3 regions of the Ensifer sp. GW101-20A05 genome follow, and region 3 is predicted to be linked to each of the others. Evidence: riboswitches for the same ligand, from Rfam matches in the RefSeq annotation. Region 3 holds a riboswitch; each other region holds the start of a gene.

Region 1 (6,283 bases), on a different contig from region 3:
GGCAGCACGAAGGACCCGGGACCGCCGATGACGCATTCGGCGTAATACTGGTCGAGCGGGCCGGTCGAGACCGAGGGGCGGATGAGGATCGCAAGCCCGTTGATGGTGATGCCGCGGGCGACTGCCGTCTCGCGGGCGGGAATGACCGGCGGGCCGATATTGTTCGGGCCGTCGCCGGAAACGTCGATGACCCGGCGTATGCCGTTGAAGGCGTTCGAATCGATCAGCACCGTACCGTAGGTGATCGCGTTCGAGATCGACGTGCCGCGGCGGGTGCCGACCGGTCGCGCCTCGATCAGCTTGGCAAAGGCATCGGCGTCGGCGGCGGTGGAGATCACTTGCCAGGCGACGACGGAGGATTCGTTAACCGTTCCGGCCCATTCGAAATAGCCGATGGCGATCTTGCCCAGTTGCCCGCTTGCGACCGCATCGAGGAAATCGCGGTGCCGGAGCGCCTCCACGTAACCGGCGCGCTGGATGCGCGCCTCGTCCAGATCCATCGAGCCGGACATGTCGACGGCCAGGATCAGTTCGACATCGACATCCGTCGACGCGGCGGTCGATGGGCTCGGGCCACCACTCAATGAGAGGATCAACGCCAACACGCTCAACATCGCTTCAACCAGTCATTGCGCGCGGTCAGATTAGAAGAATGTAACACAGGATTGGATTTCGGCGACCATTTGGGTGTAGCTGGCCTTCAACAAAGAGTGATTTGCCGGCGTTAGCCCAGAAGTACTGATGACTGGGGCCAGGGTCCGGAAGGGCTGAATGCTGAAACAGACGGAAAATGCCGAGCTATTTCAAACCGATGGCCTGCAGAAGGCGGCGTTCGGATACTTCCTCGATCACGCCGATCCGGCTACCGGATTGATCGCGGACACGTCGCTGCCGGGCGCGCCGTCGAGTATTGCGGCGACCGGTTTCGGCCTTTCCTGTTATCCCATCGGCGTCGAGCGCGGGTGGATTTCGCGCCGCGAGGCGATCGGGCGGGTGTTGACCACGCTACGCTTCCTGGCCGAGAGCCCGCAGTCGCGCGACCAGCGGGCGAGCGGCTATCGCGGCTTCTACTATCACTTTCTCGATATGCGGACCGGCGAGCGCACCTGGAGCAGCGAGCTCTCGACCGTCGATACGGCGCTGCTGATCGCCGGATGCCTGACCACCTCCGCTTATTTCTCCGGCGAGGACACGGGGGAATGCGAGATCCGCACGCTCGCCGAAAGGCTCTATGCTCGCGTGGATTGGCGCTGGGCGTTGAACCGCAGTGACACACTGACGATGGGCTGGCGCCCGCCCGGCCGGTTCCTGAAGCATCGCTGGCGTGGGTACAGCGAGGCGCTGCTGCTCTATGTGCTGGCGCTCGGGGCGCCCGATCATGCGATCGAGCCGGAGCACTACGCCGCCTTTACGGAGGGTTACGACTGGATCGCGGCTGACGGCGGGCCCCATCTCCATGCGGCGCCGCTGTTCATCCACCTGTTCCCGCAGGCCTGGCTTGACCTTCGCGGTCTCGGCGATCGGCCGATGCGCGAAAGGGGGACGGATTACTTCGAGAATACCCGGCGCGCCATCGCGCTGCAGCGCGACCATGCGTGGCGAAATCCCGGTGGCTTCGCCGGCTATGGCGAACGCCTCTGGGGGATCAGTGCCTGCCATGCGCCACGCGGCCGGCTGCGCCTCAAGGACGGACGCTGGCAGCGGCTTTTGGGCTACGTCAACCGCGGCGCACCCTTCGGTCCGGATGACGGCACGCTCGTGCCCTGGGCTGCAGCGGCCTGTCTGCCTTTCGATCCGGATGCGTCCCTATCGGCCCTCGGCCATGTCGCGGCCGGCTATCCCGGGCTGCTGAGAGAGGGGCGCTTTCCGGGCGGCTTCAATCCGAGCCTTCCAGGCCAGGGGCCCGCGGGTTGGATCGACGAGCGTGTCGTCGGCCTTGACCAGGGGCTCGTCGTGATGATGATCGAGAATTGGCGGAGCGGCTTCGTCTGGGAGCTGACACGCAGCCTGCCGGCGATCCGGCGCGGTCTTGAGCGCGCGGGATATGAGGGCGGCTGGCTGGCGACGGAGACGGCATGAATTCGAGAGATCACCAGCGGATGGCGCAGACGGTCGAGGGATATTCACCGCAGGCGCAGGCGGTGGTCGAGCGGTTGCACGCCCAGTTCCCCGACGCCGGTGTCTCGCTCGGGCCGGCGGACAGTGCCTTCAGCGCACCGGCCGCCTTCTGGGCCGCTGGCGGGGCCGGGATCGAGGAGAGCCTTGCCTATCAGGACTTTTTCGCAATCGGCATGACGGACCGGATCCGGGCGGCACATCTGATCGCCTTCTACAGCCGCCAGCTGAGCGTGGTTCTCGGCGCGCTCTATCTTGGCGCAGGTCTTCAGGCGCAGATCGCCGGCATTCGCTTCGAAGACTGGACCCGCCTCCACCAAGACCGGGAAGTTGCCGGCAAGCGTTATCATTTCCGCCTCGGTCTGGCGGAAGGGCCGCAGCATGCCGAAGGCATCAGCGCTTTCGAGCGCGGCTTCACGGCCCATCTGGCGCCGGTCATCGCGGTCCTGAAAAAGCGCACCGGGCTTTCTTCCGGGGCGCAGTGGCGGCTGGCAGCGGATTCCCTTGCCGGAGCGTTCCTGGAGATCGGTCGCGCGATCGGTGACGAGGCGCGCGGCATGGCCGAGGCGCTTGCGATCGTCAAGCGGCGGGGCTCGCGGTTGTTCTCGGAAGAGCTCTGCTACGAGGAGATCTCCGCGGTCGATCCGGCAAGCGGCGCGCAACTGTCGCGCCAGTATCGGATCCGTTGCGGCTGTTGTCTTTATTTCCGAACGGAGGGTGGCAGCTTCTGCGATACTTGCGTCCTGCTCGAGCCGGACGATCGCCGCGCGCGGCTGGCCGCGCATCTCATGCAAAACGGCGGGGCCTGAACCCCGCCGTCGTTTGTTCAGGTGCCCACGGGGGGGGCGTGATCGGCCGGATCAGTTTGCTCTCGCGAAACGCTCGTTGATGAAGCCGGAGACGACGCCGAGCACGATCCAGAAGGCGAGCGTGGTGGCGAGTGCGGCAACCGCAAACTCGGCGCCGAGCACGGCCGGGACGTTGCTGGAAATGTCTAATGGCTGCGGCGCGCCGTAGACGTGCGGCGCGGCGATCAACGCGAGGCCGACGACCTTGGACACGATTTCTTCGCGCAGCACCACCAGATAGAGGCCGACGGCCGAAAGGGCGACGGTTGCCAGCCACCAGGTCTGGCGGTCGCCAAGTTCGGCGGCCGGGAAACCCGGCAGTTCCGGCGGCAGGCCGATCGCCGGCAGCATGTGCACGGCAAGCCAGCCGCAGGCGCCCCAGAGCGCGCCGTTCCTGAGCGTGATCGGATAGCCGATCACCAGGCTGACACCGGCCAAGAGCAGGCCGAAGCCGGAGCCGGTGACGAGATTGGCGATGAGCGTGCCGGAGAACCGGCTCATGCCGAACATGATGCCGCCTTCCTCGTGTTCGCCCTCATGCGCATAGGCCGGCGTGATCGGCGAAAGCGTGTCGAGCAGGGCGCCAAGCGGCGAGACCGCCTTCAGCGACGAATGCTGGTCGTGACCCTCGGCGGCGGGTTGCGTCGTTCCAGGCTGTGCAGCGGGCTGTTCGGTTGCGGCCGGAGCCTCGCCTTCGAATTCCTCCGCATGCAGGATCAGCGGGGTTACCCTAAGTTCCTGGGCGCCGGTCATGAAGACACCGGCAATCAGTCCGGCCACGATCGCGGCCAGAAGCGTTCTGACAATCATCTTGAATTCCCTCGATAACGGCAAAACCCACGCGCTGCGGCGTGGTTTGCAAGCCTTCCCGTTCTGTCATGCGGACGGCCGTTGCGCGCCGGACGAACCGGCATGCACAAACACCGACATCCGGCACAGGCCGGATGCGTTCATGTCCGCAGACACTTCGATGCGGAACGTGAGTTACGTTCCGGAACATCGTCTTAGTGGCAGGGGAAGCCGTAGGAGTGGCGGGTGTCGTGCGCGGTGTCGTGCAGCACTGCCGAGTTGGCAAGGCCGGCGCCGAAGACGAGGAATGCGCCGATGAAGAGCGCGATGACGCCAGCGGTCAGACGATCGCTGAGGGAGAGCGGAATGCTCGAAACAGTAGACGTAGCCATGACAACCTCCGTGATGGCATCGGGAAATTCCCGGTGTGGGCCCTATGCCCGTATCGAGTGGCAGGTTTCCTGGCTCACGGCGCTGGGCGGGAAGCCCTGGATCAGCCTCGCCTTCCCAGATCGACCACCCTCTCGTGGTCTCTTCCAGTGGCTTCTTCCGGATCGCTCCGGAATGGCAGATCGACGTCGCTCTACAGTCGCGGGGTCGGCCGTGATGTGAATGCCCAGCATGGGTCCATCCGTCACGTTCCCGTTTACTCCCGAAACACGTTCGTGTCCCGGGAACCAATCGATCTCTGATGATTAGGATCGCACCCCTAATATGTCAATTGGACTTGCGCCGCCGCCCGGTCCATCCGCGACAAAATCGCGGATGATCATGCGTTTATAGGCCTCGACGATGCGGTCGCCCTCGGCGCGATCGACCGACACCGCAAGCCGCATGGTGCAATCGCCGAGATGCATGATCAGGAAAGCGGCACTGTCGATGGTTTCGCGCGGGGTTTCGGGCACAAGCCGGGCCCAGACATCGGCAAGCAGTTTTCCGCCGGCGCGGCTTTGCAGAAGATCGATCTCGCGCAGCGCCTTGTCGGCCTGCATTGCCGACCAGATGTCGCGCATGACGGGCTCGGCCAGAAACATGTCGTAGTAGATGTCGAACAGCACCGAGAAAGCGTCGCGCAGTTCTGCGAGCGATGTGACCTTGGCAAGCTCGGCCGCGATGCACTCGTTGCACACGGCATTGTAGCGCTCGGCCAGCGTGCGCACGATCGCCGCCTTGTCGGGGAAGTACTGGTAGAGCGATCCGATCGAAATTCCAGCCTTTTCAGCAACTTCGCTCATGCGCATGGCGTCGCTGCCCTTTTCCTGAATGAGCGCCGTCGCGCAGGCTAGGATCTGTTCGACGCGCTCGCGGCTGCGTTTCTGGCTGGGTGTCCGGCGCAGGGCGGTTTCGTCTTCGGCGGGAACCGCGGATGGGCTTGTTTCTGTAATCATGAGTGATGCTCACATTTTGGCTTGACTCTTAAAATACGAGGATTTATCACATTTGCAAATGTGAGAGATGCTCATGTTTGTTGATGAACCTTAGGAGGAAACGATGTCTCAGAAAGTCACACTGGTTTTGGGCGGTACCGGCAAGACGGGGCGGCGGGTGGCTGAGCGCCTTCAAGAGCGGGGTGTTGCGGTGCGCATCGGCGCACGCTCGGCATCACCGTCCTTTGACTGGACGGACGAGGCGACCTGGGCGAATGTGCTCGAAAATGTCGATCGCATCTATGTCTGCTACCAGCCCGATCTGGCGGTGCCCGGCTCTGTTGAGACCATCCGCAAGTTCGCAAGCCTTGCCGTGGGCGCCGGCATCAGGCGGCTGGTGCTCTTGTCGGGGCGCGGCGAGGACGAGGCGGAAGCGGCCGAGCGCGAATTGCAGGCCTCCGGCGCTGACTGGACGATCGTTCGGGGGAGCTGGTTCTTCGAAAACTTCAACGAAGGCTTCCTGGCCGAGGGGGTCTCAAGCGGTTCGGTCTTCCTGCCCGTGGATACAGTCACCGAGCCTTTCGTCAGCTGCGACGACATCGCTGACGTCGCGGTTGAAGCGCTTCTCGACGATGATCATGTCGGCAAGGTCTATTCTCTGACCGGCCCGCGGCTGATGACCTTTGCTGAAGCCGTGGCCGAGATCGCTGCCGCGGCCAAACGCCCGATCTCCTATCAGGCCGTGCCGGTTGGCGACTTCGCCGCGCAATTGCAGGCTGACGGTGTGCCTGATGACTATGTCGAACTCATCCGCTATCTCTTCACCTCGGTGCTCGACGGGCGCAATTCGAGTGTGACGTCTGACGTCGAGCGCGTGCTTGGGCGGCGGCCGCGCGACTTTGCAACCTACGCCCGCGAGACCGCAGCAACTGGTGTCTGGAGTATTGCCGCATGATCCCGCTGATCCCCGCTCTGGCGTTTGCCGCCGCGATCGGTTCCGGCCTGATGGCCGGGTTGTTCTTCATCTTTTCGGTCTGCATCATGCAAGCCTTGTCGCGGCTGCCGCCGGAGCAGGGGATCGCCGCGATGAACGCCATCAACGTCGTCATCCAGAACCCGATCTTCCTCAGCGCCTTCATGGGCACGGCGCTGCTTGGCCTGGCG
Region 2 (6,283 bases), on a different contig from region 3:
GCGGATTGCGCGTGACCGATTGCAGCACGGCGCCTGTCAGCGCCAATCCGGCGCCGACAAGCCCCGCCAGCATGACCCGCGGCAGGCGCACGTCCCAGACGATGCTTTCGCGCCCCGCCGACCAGAAGGCCTCGACGCTGCCGGGCGCGAGCTTGCTGGCGACGATCGACCAGACGGTGGTTACCGGGATCGGCGCCGAGCCGAGCGACACGCCCACGGTCACAGTCAGAAGAAGCAAAAGCAGCGCCGCGAACACCCCGACCCCGCCGCGGATCGCCCGAACGGAGAGAACCCGCGAAACGGTAGCGGGACCAGGCGACGTATCCTCAGCCAGCATCGGTTACAGGCCTTCGCCGTGAAAGACCTCGGCGAGCCGGGCAATGGCGTCGATGTTGCGCGGCCCCGGCGTCGCCTCGACATAATCGAGGACCACGAAGCGGTCGTTTTTCACCGCATCGATATTGGCGAAGGCCGGATTGTTCTTCATGAAGGCAATCTTGTCCTCGGCCTTCACCTCGCCGTAGTTGACGATCACCACGACCTCCGGATTGCGATCGATCACCGGCTCCCAGGAGACCTCCACCCAGCTCTTGTCGACGTCGTCCATGATGTTGGCGCCACCGGCCGCCTCGATCATCGCCGTCGGGATGCCGAAGCGGCCGGATGTGAAGGGCTTTTCTTCGCCGGAATCATAGACGAAGACGCGCGTCGGCTTTTCGCGGCCGGCATTTGCCTCGGTGATCGCGGCCAGTTGGCGGCGGTAGCCGTCGACCAGCGCCTCGGCGCGATCCTCGACCCCGAAGATGCGGCCGAGGTTGAGGAGATCGACGAACATGTCGTCCATCGTAGGCTTTTCCCTGGCCATGACATGGATGCAGGATTCGGTCAGTTCGTAGACGCCGATCTTGAACGGCGCCAAGGTCTCGGGCGTCACCTCGCCGCCGACCTTCATGCCGTAGTTCCAGCCGGCGAAGAAGAAATCGGCGTCGGCGTTGAGGAGCACTTCCTTGGTCGGATATTTCTCCGCAAGCTCCGGCAGTTCCTTGACGCCCTCGCGCAGCTTTTCATCCAGCGTCTTCCAGCCGGAAACGCCGGTGTAGCCGACCATGTGGTCCTGCAGTTTCAGCGCCAGCATCATCTCGACCAGATTGACGTCGTTGGCGATCGCCCGCTTCGGCGCGGCATCGAAGGTCACCTCGCGGTTGCAGCTCTTGACGGTGACCGGATAGGCGAGCGCCGGCACAGCAGTGGCGATGAGAAACAGGAAGGCAGAGGAGGCAATGTTGATCTTCATGAAATGGATCCCGAGGAAGTGAAAAGGAGAAACGGGCGGTGCCGGCAACGGCGGTGCTGTGGGCGGTGGCGGTGACACCGAAGGCGGAGGACAGCGCCCGCGGGCTCAGCACCGCGTCGGGTGTGCCAAAGGCGGTGAGCCGCCCCGCCGTCACGATCGCCACGTCAGTCGCGAATTCGGCGGCGAGATTGATGTCGTGCAGCGTCGATACGATCGTCAGCTTCAGCGTCTGCAAGAGCTCGAGGATTTCGAGCTGGTGGCGGATGTCGAGATGGTTGGTCGGCTCATCGAGGATGATGATGCGCGGCTCCTGGGCAAGCGCCCGGGCAATCAGCACCCGCTGTTTCTCGCCGCCCGAGAGCGTCGAGAACTGGCGGCCGGCCAGATGGGCGAGATCGAGATGGGAGAGCGCGTGCTGCACGCGCTCACGGTCGGTGTCCGTCCAGCCGTTGAGCCCCTCCCGCCGCGGGATGCGGCCCATCATCACCACGTCGCGCACGCTGAAGGGAAAATCGCCGGGCATTTCCTGAAGCACGACGGCGATCGTTTTCGCCGCTTCGCGCGCCGAGGTCGACCAGAGGTCGACGCCGTCGACCTCGATGCGGCCCGCATTCGGCTGCACCGCCCGGTAAAGGCAGCGCAGAAGCGAGGTCTTGCCGGCCCCGTTCGGCCCGAGGATCGCAAGCCGGCTGCCCGCCTCGATCGCGAAGTCCATGTCGTCGACCAGCTTCAACCCCGGGCGCGGCCCCCAGCAAAGCCCCTTAACGCGAAGGGCGGCTCCTGTTGCGGTGCAGGTCATGGTCTGATCCCACCCCGGCAGCGCCACGCGTCCATCCCCGACGCACCAAACGCGCTTGAGCGCATGCGTGTCGCACTCATTGGAAATGGCCCGCAACGTCTTCGGAGACGAGCATGGCCGCCGGGATGCGGGCGAGCGTCTTGCCCTTCAGTCCGCGCGGCCGTTCGGCAGCCCGCGTCATGCCGTCGCCGCGCTCCACATAGGTGGCGGCAAAGCGGACGAGATCGTCGATGTCCTCTTCCGGCGAAATGTCGCCAAAGAGATAGGTCGCCTTGCCCGTCGCCTGGAAGGCGATGGTGCAGGGGCGCGTGCATGCCGCCATGCAGACCGTGCCGGCAATCGAGAAATCACTATCGAGCGGCGCGCCGAGGGCGGCAATGCTGCGGTTGAGCCGCTTTATCAGCTCGGCGCCCGGCATGCAGGGGCCGCCGGTAAAGCGGCAATCGGTGCAGACCGTTATCTTATGCTGTCTTGAAGTCGGCTCAGCCATTCTCTCTCTCCGCCGGACTGACGGCAAGAGATGGCGAAGCGGCAGGGTGACGGAAAACCGTCGCGCGAAAGCCAGTTCTTTTCCATCGGAACACCCCGTCCGTTGTGGTTGATCGGTTCGATGGCAGGTCTCCTGGCTCGCGGGTCGCGGCGCATCCACGTCTTCCCGGCCTTTGGCCAGTGACATGGTGTGAATGCGCTGTCCGCTCACAGTTGCGGGGGCAGCCACGGTTTCGGTCCCGTCAGGGTCGTCCGTTCCGTGTTCCCTTTTCAGCCGCTTCCGCATTGTCGCGGACGCAGCACCATCGCGCTCTTCCTCGCATGAATCGGCAGCGGATACAACCGATGGGGTTGGGCGGCCGGGATCTATCAACATGCGGCGTTTCGTCATGTACCGACTGTTATAAAATAACATAACAACAATCAACAAGGAAATGATCCTAAGTCACCCTGCCGGCCGCCGCGGGCGAGAGTCTCGCCTGACGGCGACGACCGGCGTATCCTTGCTCCTTGGCTTGTCGGGAAAGGAGCTCTGCCATGGCTGCCTATTTGATCGCCGATGTCGATATCACCGATGCAGCGACCTTCGAGGAATACAAAAGAGAGGTGCCGGCGACGGAGGCCCGCTATGGCGGGCGTTATCTCGGCCGCGGTGGCGCAACCCGGGTGCTTGAAGGCGACTGGGAACCGCACCGGCTCGTCATCCTTGAGTTCCCGGACATGCAAGCCTTGCTCTCCTGGTACCAATCGCCGGACTATCAGCGCCTGAAGGCGATCCGTGAGCGCTGTGCCAGGACACGGATCATAGCACTCGAAGGCGTCGCCATCTGAAGCGGAGCGCAAGACTGGCCGCAATTGCCGGCCTTGCTCGTGAAACGAACGGATGAGCGCCCCCGTCACTTCAAGCTTCGCGGCGCGCGGATGAAGCAACTGCGGGGGCATGTGCTCCGGGTCCATCGACATGCGGCGTTTCGTCATGTCCATCCGTTATGCGATAACATAGAAATACAATGCCAGAGTTGAATAGCCGGCGAAATCCGCCGTAGTGGGACCGTGTGCCTTCATCGGGACCGGCGCGCCGCCGCCCTCCCGAACTTGCCTTCGCACGACCGCCCGACCCGACGCTTTCGGACCGATGCCGCGCAGCGCTCATCAGCCCCCACTGGCCGCAAAAGCCAGAAATTTAACGTACGTTACGCTCACGTAACCCCAAGGCCGTTGAGAAAATCAGCAGCCGAAGCGACAATTGCCAAAGCTAGGATTGGGCATCGACAAGCCACCGATAAAATCAACTTAGCCGCGCAAGTCCCGAAATGAAGTGATGGCAACGCAACTTTCTACAGGGGATGGCAGTGAATCCAATTGACTTCTTCGTCGAGACGCTTCGGACCTATCCGCCGGTCGCCGTCTTCCTCGCCCTCGGCATCGGTTTCCTGATCGGGCCCATCAAGGTCGCGGGGTTCAATCTCGGAAACGTCACCGCTACGCTTCTGGCGGGTGTTCTCATCGGGCAGCTGGGCATCCAGGTTTCCGGTGATCTGAAGTCCACCTTGTTCCTGATCTTCCTGTTCGCCGTCGGCTACGGTGTCGGCCCGCAATTCGTGCGCGGCTTGAGCACCGATGGGCCGAAACAGATTGCCTTTGCGCTGTCTGTCCTGGTGCTGTGCCTCATCGTTCCCTATCTCTGCGCGCTGATCGCCGGGCTTCCGCTTGGCTACGGCGCCGGCATGTATGCCGGGTCGCAGACGATCTCGGCTGCGATCGGCGTTGCCACGGACCAGATCAATTCGCTCGGGCTGACGCCGGAGCAGGCCAAGACCTTTGCCGACCAGATTCCGATTGCCTATGCGGTCACCTACATCTGGGGCACGATCGGCTCTGCCATCATCCTCGCCCAGCTTGGCCCAAAACTTCTCGGCATCGATCTTCCGGCGGCCTGCAAGGAGTATGAGACCAAGCTCGGCGGCGGCACCGAGAGCAGCGAACCCGGCATCACCCGCGCCTATCATGATTTCGGCCTTCGGGCCTATCGGATCGACGAAGCAAGCGGGCTAACCGGAACGCCGGTCAAGAACCTGCTTCCCGGCATTCGCGTCTTCGTCGAGCGCCTGCGAAGAGGCGATCAGATCATCGAAGCGGATGGCAACACCGTGCTGCAGCCGGGCGACGTCGTCGCCTTCTCGGGCAGGCGCGCCCTGCTCGTCGAAAACCTGGACAGCAAGCTGACGGAGGTCGAGGACAAGGAGCTTCTGAACGCGGAGGCCGAGATCGTCGACGTCTACGTGACCAGCAAGGCGCTGGCCGGAAAGACACTCGCCGAAGTCAGCACGATGGATTGGGCGCGCGGCGTCTATGCCCGCAAGATCGTGCGCTCGCTGGTCGAGATCCCGGTCCTTCCCGGCACGACCGTCGAGCGTGGCGACATCGTCACCATCGGCGGCGCCAGGAGGCACGTCGAAGCGGCGATCAAGGCTCTCGGCTTTGCCGATCGCCCGGTCGAAACCACCGACATCGCCTTCCTCGGCTGGGGTCTGTTCATCGGCGCGATGATCGGGGCGCTGACGATAACGATCGGCGGTATTCCGATCGGGCTATCCACGTCAGGCGGCGCCCTGCTTGCCGGTCTCGTGCTCGGCTGGCTGCGCACCACCTACCCCGCCTTCGGCCGCATCCCGTCGCCGGCGCTGTGGCTGTTGAACACGCTCGGCCTCAACATCTTCATCGCCGTGGTCGGTATCGGCGCCGGACCGGGCTTCGTCGCAGGCCTCCAGGAGGTTGGCATTTCGCTGTTCATCTGGGGAGTCGTTGCAACCTCCATCCCGATGATCGCCTCGGTGCTGATCGGCCACTATGTCTTCAAGTTCCACCCGGCGATCCTGTTTGGCGCCTGCGCCGGCGTCAGGACCACGACCGCAGCGCTCGGCATGATCCAGGAGGCGGCCAAGAGCAAGGTGCCGGCGCTTGGCTACGGCATGCCCTACGCCATCGGCAACACGCTGCTCACCATCTTCGGCCTCGTCATCGTCATCATGCTCGCCTGAGGCGCGCCGGCGAACCGAGACCATTGTTCCAATTTCATAGATCACAGGGAGTGTGGATCATGTTGGACAGAAAATTCTACGACAGCATTTCCGATCTCAGCCCGTTCGAAATCAAGGACGAACTGATCAAGCTCGCCAAGACGAGCTCGCAGAAATCCGCCAAGGCCTTCCTCAATGCCGGCCGCGGCAACCCGAACTGGACGGCAACGCGCGCCCGCGAAGCCTTCTTCCTGCTCGGCCAGTTCGCCCTGACGGAGGCTAAACGCGCCTACTACGATCCGAAGGCGGGCGTCGCCGGCATGCCGCCCCAGGACGGCGCGCATGCGCGGTTCCAGAAGTGGATCAAGAAACAGCTTCAAAGCACGGAAACCGTGGACGAGGAAGACGAAGGCGTCCCGGCCGCCAAAACCCTCGGTGACGCCGTCGCCTATGCCATCAACACCTTCGGCTTCGACCCGGATGGATTCGTGCATGAGCTGACCGACTCGATCATCGGCGACAACTATCCGGTCCCCGATCGGGCGCTGCATCACAACGAGATCATCACCCACGAATATCTGATGTGGGCGATGTGCGCCGGCCACCGGCCAAGCGTGAAATTCGACCTCTACCCGGTCGAAGGCGGCACCGCCGCCATGTGCTACATCTTCAAGGCCTTGA
Region 3 (6,283 bases):
GAAGGCATCACGCGACACACCAATATTATGCAAGGCATTGCTCATATACAGCCGGAGGTCGGTATACTTTCGCGCGCCGCTCCAGCACAGTCCGCCTCGGGGGCTGGGATTTACGATACATTAACGATACTGTCGGCAATCTCAGAGAATGGCAAAGCGGTATATCTCCACCACAGGGATGATTCTGCGCCTCGCGACCTTTCTAGGTCTGGCTTTCGCGGCGGCGATCGCACGCGCCGGTGAACTGGAGCCCTGGAAGACCAAGTCCAACGCCATCATCGTCGATGCCTATGAGATGAACAGCATCGACTGGGAAACGATGCTCGCGGACAAGCGCATCTCCGGCTTCATCGCCAAGGCCTCCGACGGCCTGCCCGAAAGCTTCTCCTGCACCGGCGACCACAACGGCGACACCTTCAACCACTGCAAGACCATGTGGCGCAAATACGCCGTCAGCCGCGAACTCTACCAGACCCGGCGCATGATCGCCCGCACACACGGGCTGCTGTGGGGTGCCTACCATCTCGCCCGTCCTGGCAATCCCGTCGACCAGGCAAACCATTTCCTCGACTACGCCGAGCCGCGCGACGACGAGTTGATGGTTCTCGATCTCGAGGGCATCGATGCCGACAAATACATGTCGCTAGAGGATGCCGCGATCTTCGCCGGCCACGTCAAGACCCGCACCGGACGTTATCCGATCCTCTATACCAACCACATCACGGCCAAATATATCGCCGCGCACCGCGCCAAGCACCGGCTGCTGTCGCGCCTGCCGCTCTGGTACGCGCGCTACAAGCCGGATATCCGCCAGGTCTTCCCGATGGGCAATTGGGAAAGCTATGCGTTGTGGCAGTTCTCGTCCGGCATCAATTGCGGCAAACGGCGTTGCCCCTACCGCGTGCCAGGGACGCTCGACGATATCGACGTGAATGTCGCTGCAAAGTCGCCGCTGGCGCTGAAAGCGATTTGGGCGCAGGGTGCCTTGCTGCCTGAAAAGCCATTGCCGCTCACCCTCGTTGCTCAAGCCGAGCAGGGGACGGGCATGCACGCGGTCGCACGGGCCTCCGCAACGCTTGGCGAGCCGCTGCTTGTCAGCCGTGCCGGTGCCACGAGCGGCGCCGGCAGCGGCGTCGACAGGCTGGTGACGGGCTCGATCGACTTCGCTCGCCACGAGCGCGCCCTACAGGTGGCGGTCGCCGCCGATGACGCGGCACAGGGCGGTTGTGGCAGCGCAGTTGCCAATGCCGACACGCTACGGCGCGTTGCAATCAAGCCTGCGCCCTGCAACACGCCCTGATCCTTCAGGCTTCGATCTGGACATCTCCCAGCGGCCGCGAGCAGCAGGCGAGGATGTAGCCCTCGTCGACCTCGTCATCGAGAATACCGCCATTGTGGTTCATCTCGACCTCGCCCGCGACCTTCATCACCCGGCAGGTGCCGCAGATTCCGCCCTCGCAGGCAGCGCCGATCCTCACACCATTGGCACGCGCCGTCTGCAGGATCGTTTGGCCGGGTTTCGCCTCGACCTCCTTGCCGCTCATGGTGAAGGCGACCTTGGCCGCCTGAACCTCACCATCATCGCCGGCACCGGCGCGCACGGCGATCTCTTCCGCGGCAGGTGCTGCCGCCGGCTGGAAGCTCTCCTCGTGATAGCGGGCCATGTCGAAGCCGGCTGCCTTCAGCATCTCGCGCACACCGCGCATGAACGGTTCCGGACCGCAGCAGAACACCGTGCGCTCCTGGAAGTCGGGAGCGAGCAACGGTAGCTTGGCACCGTCGATGCGGCCGCGCAGGCCATGCCAGCCGTGACGCGCCTCGTGCCCCTCGACGATGAAGCCGAGGTTCAGCCCGGACATCTGTGTCGCCAGAACCTCGAGCTCCGAGCGAAACAGAAGGTCGTCCGGCCGGCGAGCACAGGAGATGAAGGTGACATCGGTCTCCGGCACGCAGTCGGCCATCCAGCGCGTCATCGACATCATCGGGGTGATGCCGGATCCGGCGGAGATAAACAGGTACTTTTCGCCGGGATGACGGACGAAGCTGAAATCTCCGAGCGGTCCAAAAGCCCGGAGCTTCATGCCCGGCTTCAGGTGATCGAACATCCAGCGGGTGCCGACGCTGTCGGCCTGCGCCTTCACCGTGACGGCAATCGACAGCGGTCGCGATGGCGTCGACGACAGGGTGTAGGTGCGCATGACCGGTTCGTCGGCGACCGGCAATTCGAGGGTGACGAACTGGCCGGGCAGATAACGAAACCAGGCGGGCTTCTCCGCACGGAAGGTGAAGGTCATGACATCGGCGGTTTCGACAACCGCCGATGTGCATTCGAGCATCTGCTGCCGGTCGATCCAGACATGCAGTTCGTCGAAATGATGGAAGGAGGACGCCATCTGCATGTCAGGCGACCTTTGAGAGCGGAGCCGCATCGCCCTGCAGGCGCTGCTCCATGAACTTGCAGTACCATTCGACGAACTGCATCACGCCACCCTCGTGCTCCGGCGAATACGGACCGGGCTCATAGGCCGGCGAGCGGATGCCGAAGGCATTTTCCTCGACGATCTGGCGATCCTGGTCGTTGGTCTCGGTCCAGACATGAGTCAGATCCTCGAGCGTGTAGTCGACACCTTCGACCGCGTCCTTGTGGACCAGCCACTTCGTTGTCACCTGCGTGAGTTCCGGCCCCAGCGGCAACACGCGGAAGGTGATGGCGTGATCCGAAAGCACGTGGTTCCAGGTCGTGGGGTAATGGAACATCAGGAGCGTGCCGATCTGCTTCTGCCTGACATCGGCCGACAGCGCCCTTTTTACGGCGGGCGCACCCGACATGGTGTAGCTTTCGGCATTATCGACCAGCGGCATGCGCGCGGCGCGGAACTGGCCGGTCGGCGACATCCGGAACTCGCTCGGCAGGCCCTCGGCCTCGCACTTCGCCCAATGGGCGGCAATCACCGGATCGTCCTTGGCGCCCTGCACCCCGGTCGCGGTCGGCGCTTCCGGATAGGTCCGGCAGAGTTCGGGGTGATTGGCGGCGCAGTGGTAGCACTCGCGGTTGTTCTCCCAGACGAGCTTCCAGTTGCCCTTTTCGATGATGGTGCTTTCGAAGGCGACCTTGGTCTCTCCCAGCCGGTGCGGCGCGAGGTAGGGGAATGCCAGCTCGCGGAAGGCGGCGAAATCCGCCGGCGTCTCCGACAGGTTGATGAAGATGTAGCCGCCGACCGTTTCGCAATGGATCTGCTTCAGGCTGTGGGCTGCCTTGTCGAAGTCTTCGCCCATCTGGCGTGCGAAGAGCAGCGAGCCGTCGAGCTCGTAGGTCCATTGATGATAGGGACAGACGAGCTTTGCCGAAGAGCCCTTGTGCTGCGTGCAGACGCGGGAGCCGCGGTGGCGGCAGGAGTTGTGGAGCGCGCGGATCGTGCCCTGGCGATCGCGGGTGATGACGACCGGATAGTCGCCGACCTGGACGGTGAAATAGTTGCCGGCCCGCGGGATTTCGCAATCGTGGCCGATGAACAGCCAATCCCGATACCAGATGTTTTCCAGGTCCTGCCGGTAATAGTCGGGGTCGATGTAGAAGGCCCGATCGAGGCTGTAGCCGTCACGCCGGCCCTTCAGCTTGCGAAGCATATCGGTCTTGGTATCCATGTCCTGTCCTCATGCGCCATGTTTCGGAGAGGCAGGACAGGAACCCGCATGGGCGCACGCCCATGCGTTTTAGGCTCCGATCCGGCTGCCCGCCGCAACCCGTTACGGTTATGTCTGTCAAGGCTGGTTTCCGGGCTCAGGAGCCGTCCTTCGAAGGACCAGCCCGGCGCCTTCCCGGACGGAAAACCGTCCAGTGGCCTTTTGCCGAGCCTTTCGCTCCACCACCGTTGCGGGGGCAGCGCCGGGATTTGACCGGCTTCCCAATTCTCCGCCTTCCCCTTTGGAAGACGACACCTTGAGTAAGGATATGTAAGCGCGGAAGGCGCCTCGGCAGGCGCCGGATAGCGACATTCAATTCCAGAATGACGACACGATCGAAACCGCCTTTTGGAAACGGATGCGAGAATTTTTCACTTTATAAACATATAGATAGATCAAAAATTGGGCAGATTCCGGCTTTTGTGACTGACATGACGCAGACACAGGAAGGCTTCGCCCGTTTGCGACATTCCCATGAATGTGCAGGGGCATCTTCCGCGAACGAAAGGAAATCCTTCATTAACCATAAGCCACTAGGCTTGCCGGCGGACGAAGATGTCCGGCAGGCAGATGGCACACTGACGATCATGGCAAAGTTCAGATATTACGACGCTGCGGCCGAGAAGCCGCCGGCGGTCATGCCGAAGACGGCCGTTCACACCGAGTTTCTGCGCACCGGCAGGATCAACCGCCGGCAATGGCTGCCGAGCGAGCGACGGTATCTGAGCTACGAAGAAGTCGCGGACAGGACCGGCAAGAAGCTCGCGACCGCCGGTGACACGACGCACAAGCGGATCAACGGCTTTCATGCCTCGATCCAGTTTCCCAAGCTGATTTTTCACCGCACGCTCGTCGGCAAGCCGCATCTCGGCTATTGCCATGTGACGGCGGCGCGGACGGCGGTCACGCCTTCCAAGGACATCACCTGGTCGTTCTACTTCGCCAATTTCTTCAGCGACCTTGGTGATGAGACGCATTTCTTCGACCGTATCCAGAGCGGCTATTCCCGCATGTATTTCGCGGTCGCGATCGAGCCGAACGCCGAAGACGGACAGATGGTCATCAACCGCAACGTCCGCGACAACGGGCTCCTCTTCCGCACGGACGACCCCAAGGTTGCTCTCAAGAACGTGCTGATGCTGGGTGCCCGGGACTCCGCGCTGCGCCGCATTATCCGCAGTCTCTGAGGCAGCAACCGAACGCCCCCAAAAAAATCGTTCTGTTTTCCCGGCACGTCCGTTAAGGAAGCGTCGGAAAGGAAACGGCATGGCAGAGATCATCGACACAGGCAGGGAACCGGACCGCGCGATCGAACGCGCCTGCGCCGTTCTTGCCGAAGGCGAACCGGTCGCCATTCCCACCGAAACCGTCTATGGCCTTGCCGCCGACGCCACCAATCCCGATGCGATCAGCCGCATCTACGAGATGAAGGGCCGGCCGCGCTTCAATCCGCTGATCTCGCATGTCTCCGACATGGCGATGGCCGAGGCCCATGTGCGCTTCGACCCGATTTCCCGACGCCTGGCGGAAACCTTCTGGCCCGGACCCCTGACGCTGATCTTGCCGCAGCGGCCCGATAGCAGCGTGCATGCGCTGGCCTCGGCCGGCCTCGACACGCTTGGCATCCGCATGCCCGACGGCTTTTCGCGCCGGGTGATCGCCCGCTTCGGGCGGCCGCTCGCAGCGCCCAGCGCCAACACCTCGGGCAAGATCAGCCCGACCAGTGCGGTCCATGTCGATGCGGATCTCGGCGAAAAGCTGAAACTGATCCTCGACGCAGGCCCGGCCGAAATCGGCTTGGAGTCCACGATCATCAAGGTCGATGGCGACGAGATCCGGCTGCTCCGCCCCGGCGGCCTCGATGCCGCAGAAATCGAGCGCCTGCTCGATCGTCCGGTGATCCGACCGGAAACGGCGGGAGCAACGATCGAGGCGCCGGGCATGCTGGCCTCCCACTACGCGCCCGGCGCGGCCGTCAGGCTCGATGTTGCCGATGTGCGTGCGGGCGAGGCCTTGATCCGCTACGGCGGCGGCCGGATCGCCGGCGAGGAACAGGCGGCCATCGTTCTCGATCTCAGCCCGACCGGAAATCTTCACGAAGCGGCAGCCAATCTCTTCGACTACATGAAGCGGGCCGACGCCAGCGGCGCTGCGACGATCGCCTTCGGGCCGATCCCTTCGGAAGGATTGGGAGAAGCGATCATCGACCGGCTGCAGCGTGCGGCGGCGCCGCGAGGGTGAGATCGCGTGCGGCTTCTCCTCCGCACCCCGCCCTCACCGGACGGCCGCGATTGCGGTTATGATCGCAGCCGATAGGAACCGAGGATCGTGTCTTCAGATCGACCGATCTGATAGCGCGCTCAAGCGCAGTGCGAAGGCAGACTCATGACGACCCTTCCCTCTCCTGAACTCATCGCCTCCTTCGTCGAGATCGTCGGCAGCGCCAATGCGGTCACCGCCGAAGCGGACAAGGCGCGCTATCTCGTCGAATCCCGCGGGCTCTTTCGCGGCACGACGCCGATGGTGCTTCGCCCCGGTTCGGTCGACGAAGTCTCTCGCATCATGAAACTCGCCAGCGCGACCCGCACCGCGATCGTAC

What was found. A riboswitch is a leader RNA that binds a small molecule or an ion and turns the genes downstream of it on or off. The one in region 3 is predicted to bind cobalamin.
Region 1: it holds a riboswitch for cobalamin, as region 3 does, so the genes downstream of both, AC070A_RS03330 (CbtB domain-containing protein) here and AC070A_RS13265 (aromatic ring-hydroxylating oxygenase subunit alpha) in region 3, are expected to answer to the same signal.
Region 2: it holds a riboswitch for cobalamin, as region 3 does, so the genes downstream of both, AC070A_RS00840 (DUF1636 family protein) here and AC070A_RS13265 (aromatic ring-hydroxylating oxygenase subunit alpha) in region 3, are expected to answer to the same signal.

Annotation. Positions count from the first base shown of each region.
Region 1 is NZ_JBWKZT010000001.1:657,255-663,537, reverse strand. Features, by position in the region: gene AC070A_RS03350 (DUF1194 domain-containing protein) at 1-614, opposite strand, end outside; gene AC070A_RS03345 (glucoamylase family protein) at 772-2,079, shown strand; gene AC070A_RS03340 ((2Fe-2S)-binding protein) at 2,076-2,924, shown strand; gene AC070A_RS03335 (CbtA family protein) at 2,976-3,773, opposite strand; gene AC070A_RS03330 (CbtB domain-containing protein) at 3,968-4,144, opposite strand; cobalamin riboswitch at 4,187-4,449, opposite strand; gene AC070A_RS03325 (TetR/AcrR family transcriptional regulator) at 4,448-5,140, opposite strand; gene AC070A_RS03320 (NAD(P)H-binding protein) at 5,244-6,074, shown strand; gene AC070A_RS03315 (anthrone oxygenase family protein) at 6,071-6,283, shown strand, end outside.
Region 2 is NZ_JBWKZT010000001.1:159,398-165,680, forward strand. Features, by position in the region: gene AC070A_RS00825 (FecCD family ABC transporter permease) at 1-337, opposite strand, end outside; gene AC070A_RS00830 (ABC transporter substrate-binding protein) at 341-1,138, opposite strand; gene AC070A_RS00835 (ABC transporter ATP-binding protein) at 1,065-2,009, opposite strand; gene AC070A_RS00840 (DUF1636 family protein) at 2,170-2,583, opposite strand; cobalamin riboswitch at 2,689-2,904, opposite strand; gene AC070A_RS00845 (DUF1330 domain-containing protein) at 3,120-3,413, shown strand; gene aspT (aspartate-alanine antiporter) at 3,935-5,623, shown strand; gene AC070A_RS00855 (bifunctional aspartate transaminase/aspartate 4-decarboxylase) at 5,683-6,283, shown strand, end outside.
Region 3 is NZ_JBWKZT010000004.1:291,354-297,636, reverse strand. Features, by position in the region: gene AC070A_RS13280 (hypothetical protein) at 1-45, opposite strand, end outside; partial or broken gene AC070A_RS13275 (glycoside hydrolase family 25 protein) at 149-1,159, shown strand; gene AC070A_RS13270 (FAD-binding oxidoreductase) at 1,305-2,399, opposite strand; gene AC070A_RS13265 (aromatic ring-hydroxylating oxygenase subunit alpha) at 2,401-3,645, opposite strand; cobalamin riboswitch at 3,750-3,958, opposite strand; gene AC070A_RS13260 (DUF6656 family protein) at 4,272-4,871, shown strand; gene AC070A_RS13255 (L-threonylcarbamoyladenylate synthase) at 4,951-5,925, shown strand; gene AC070A_RS13250 (FAD-binding oxidoreductase) at 6,070-6,283, shown strand, end outside.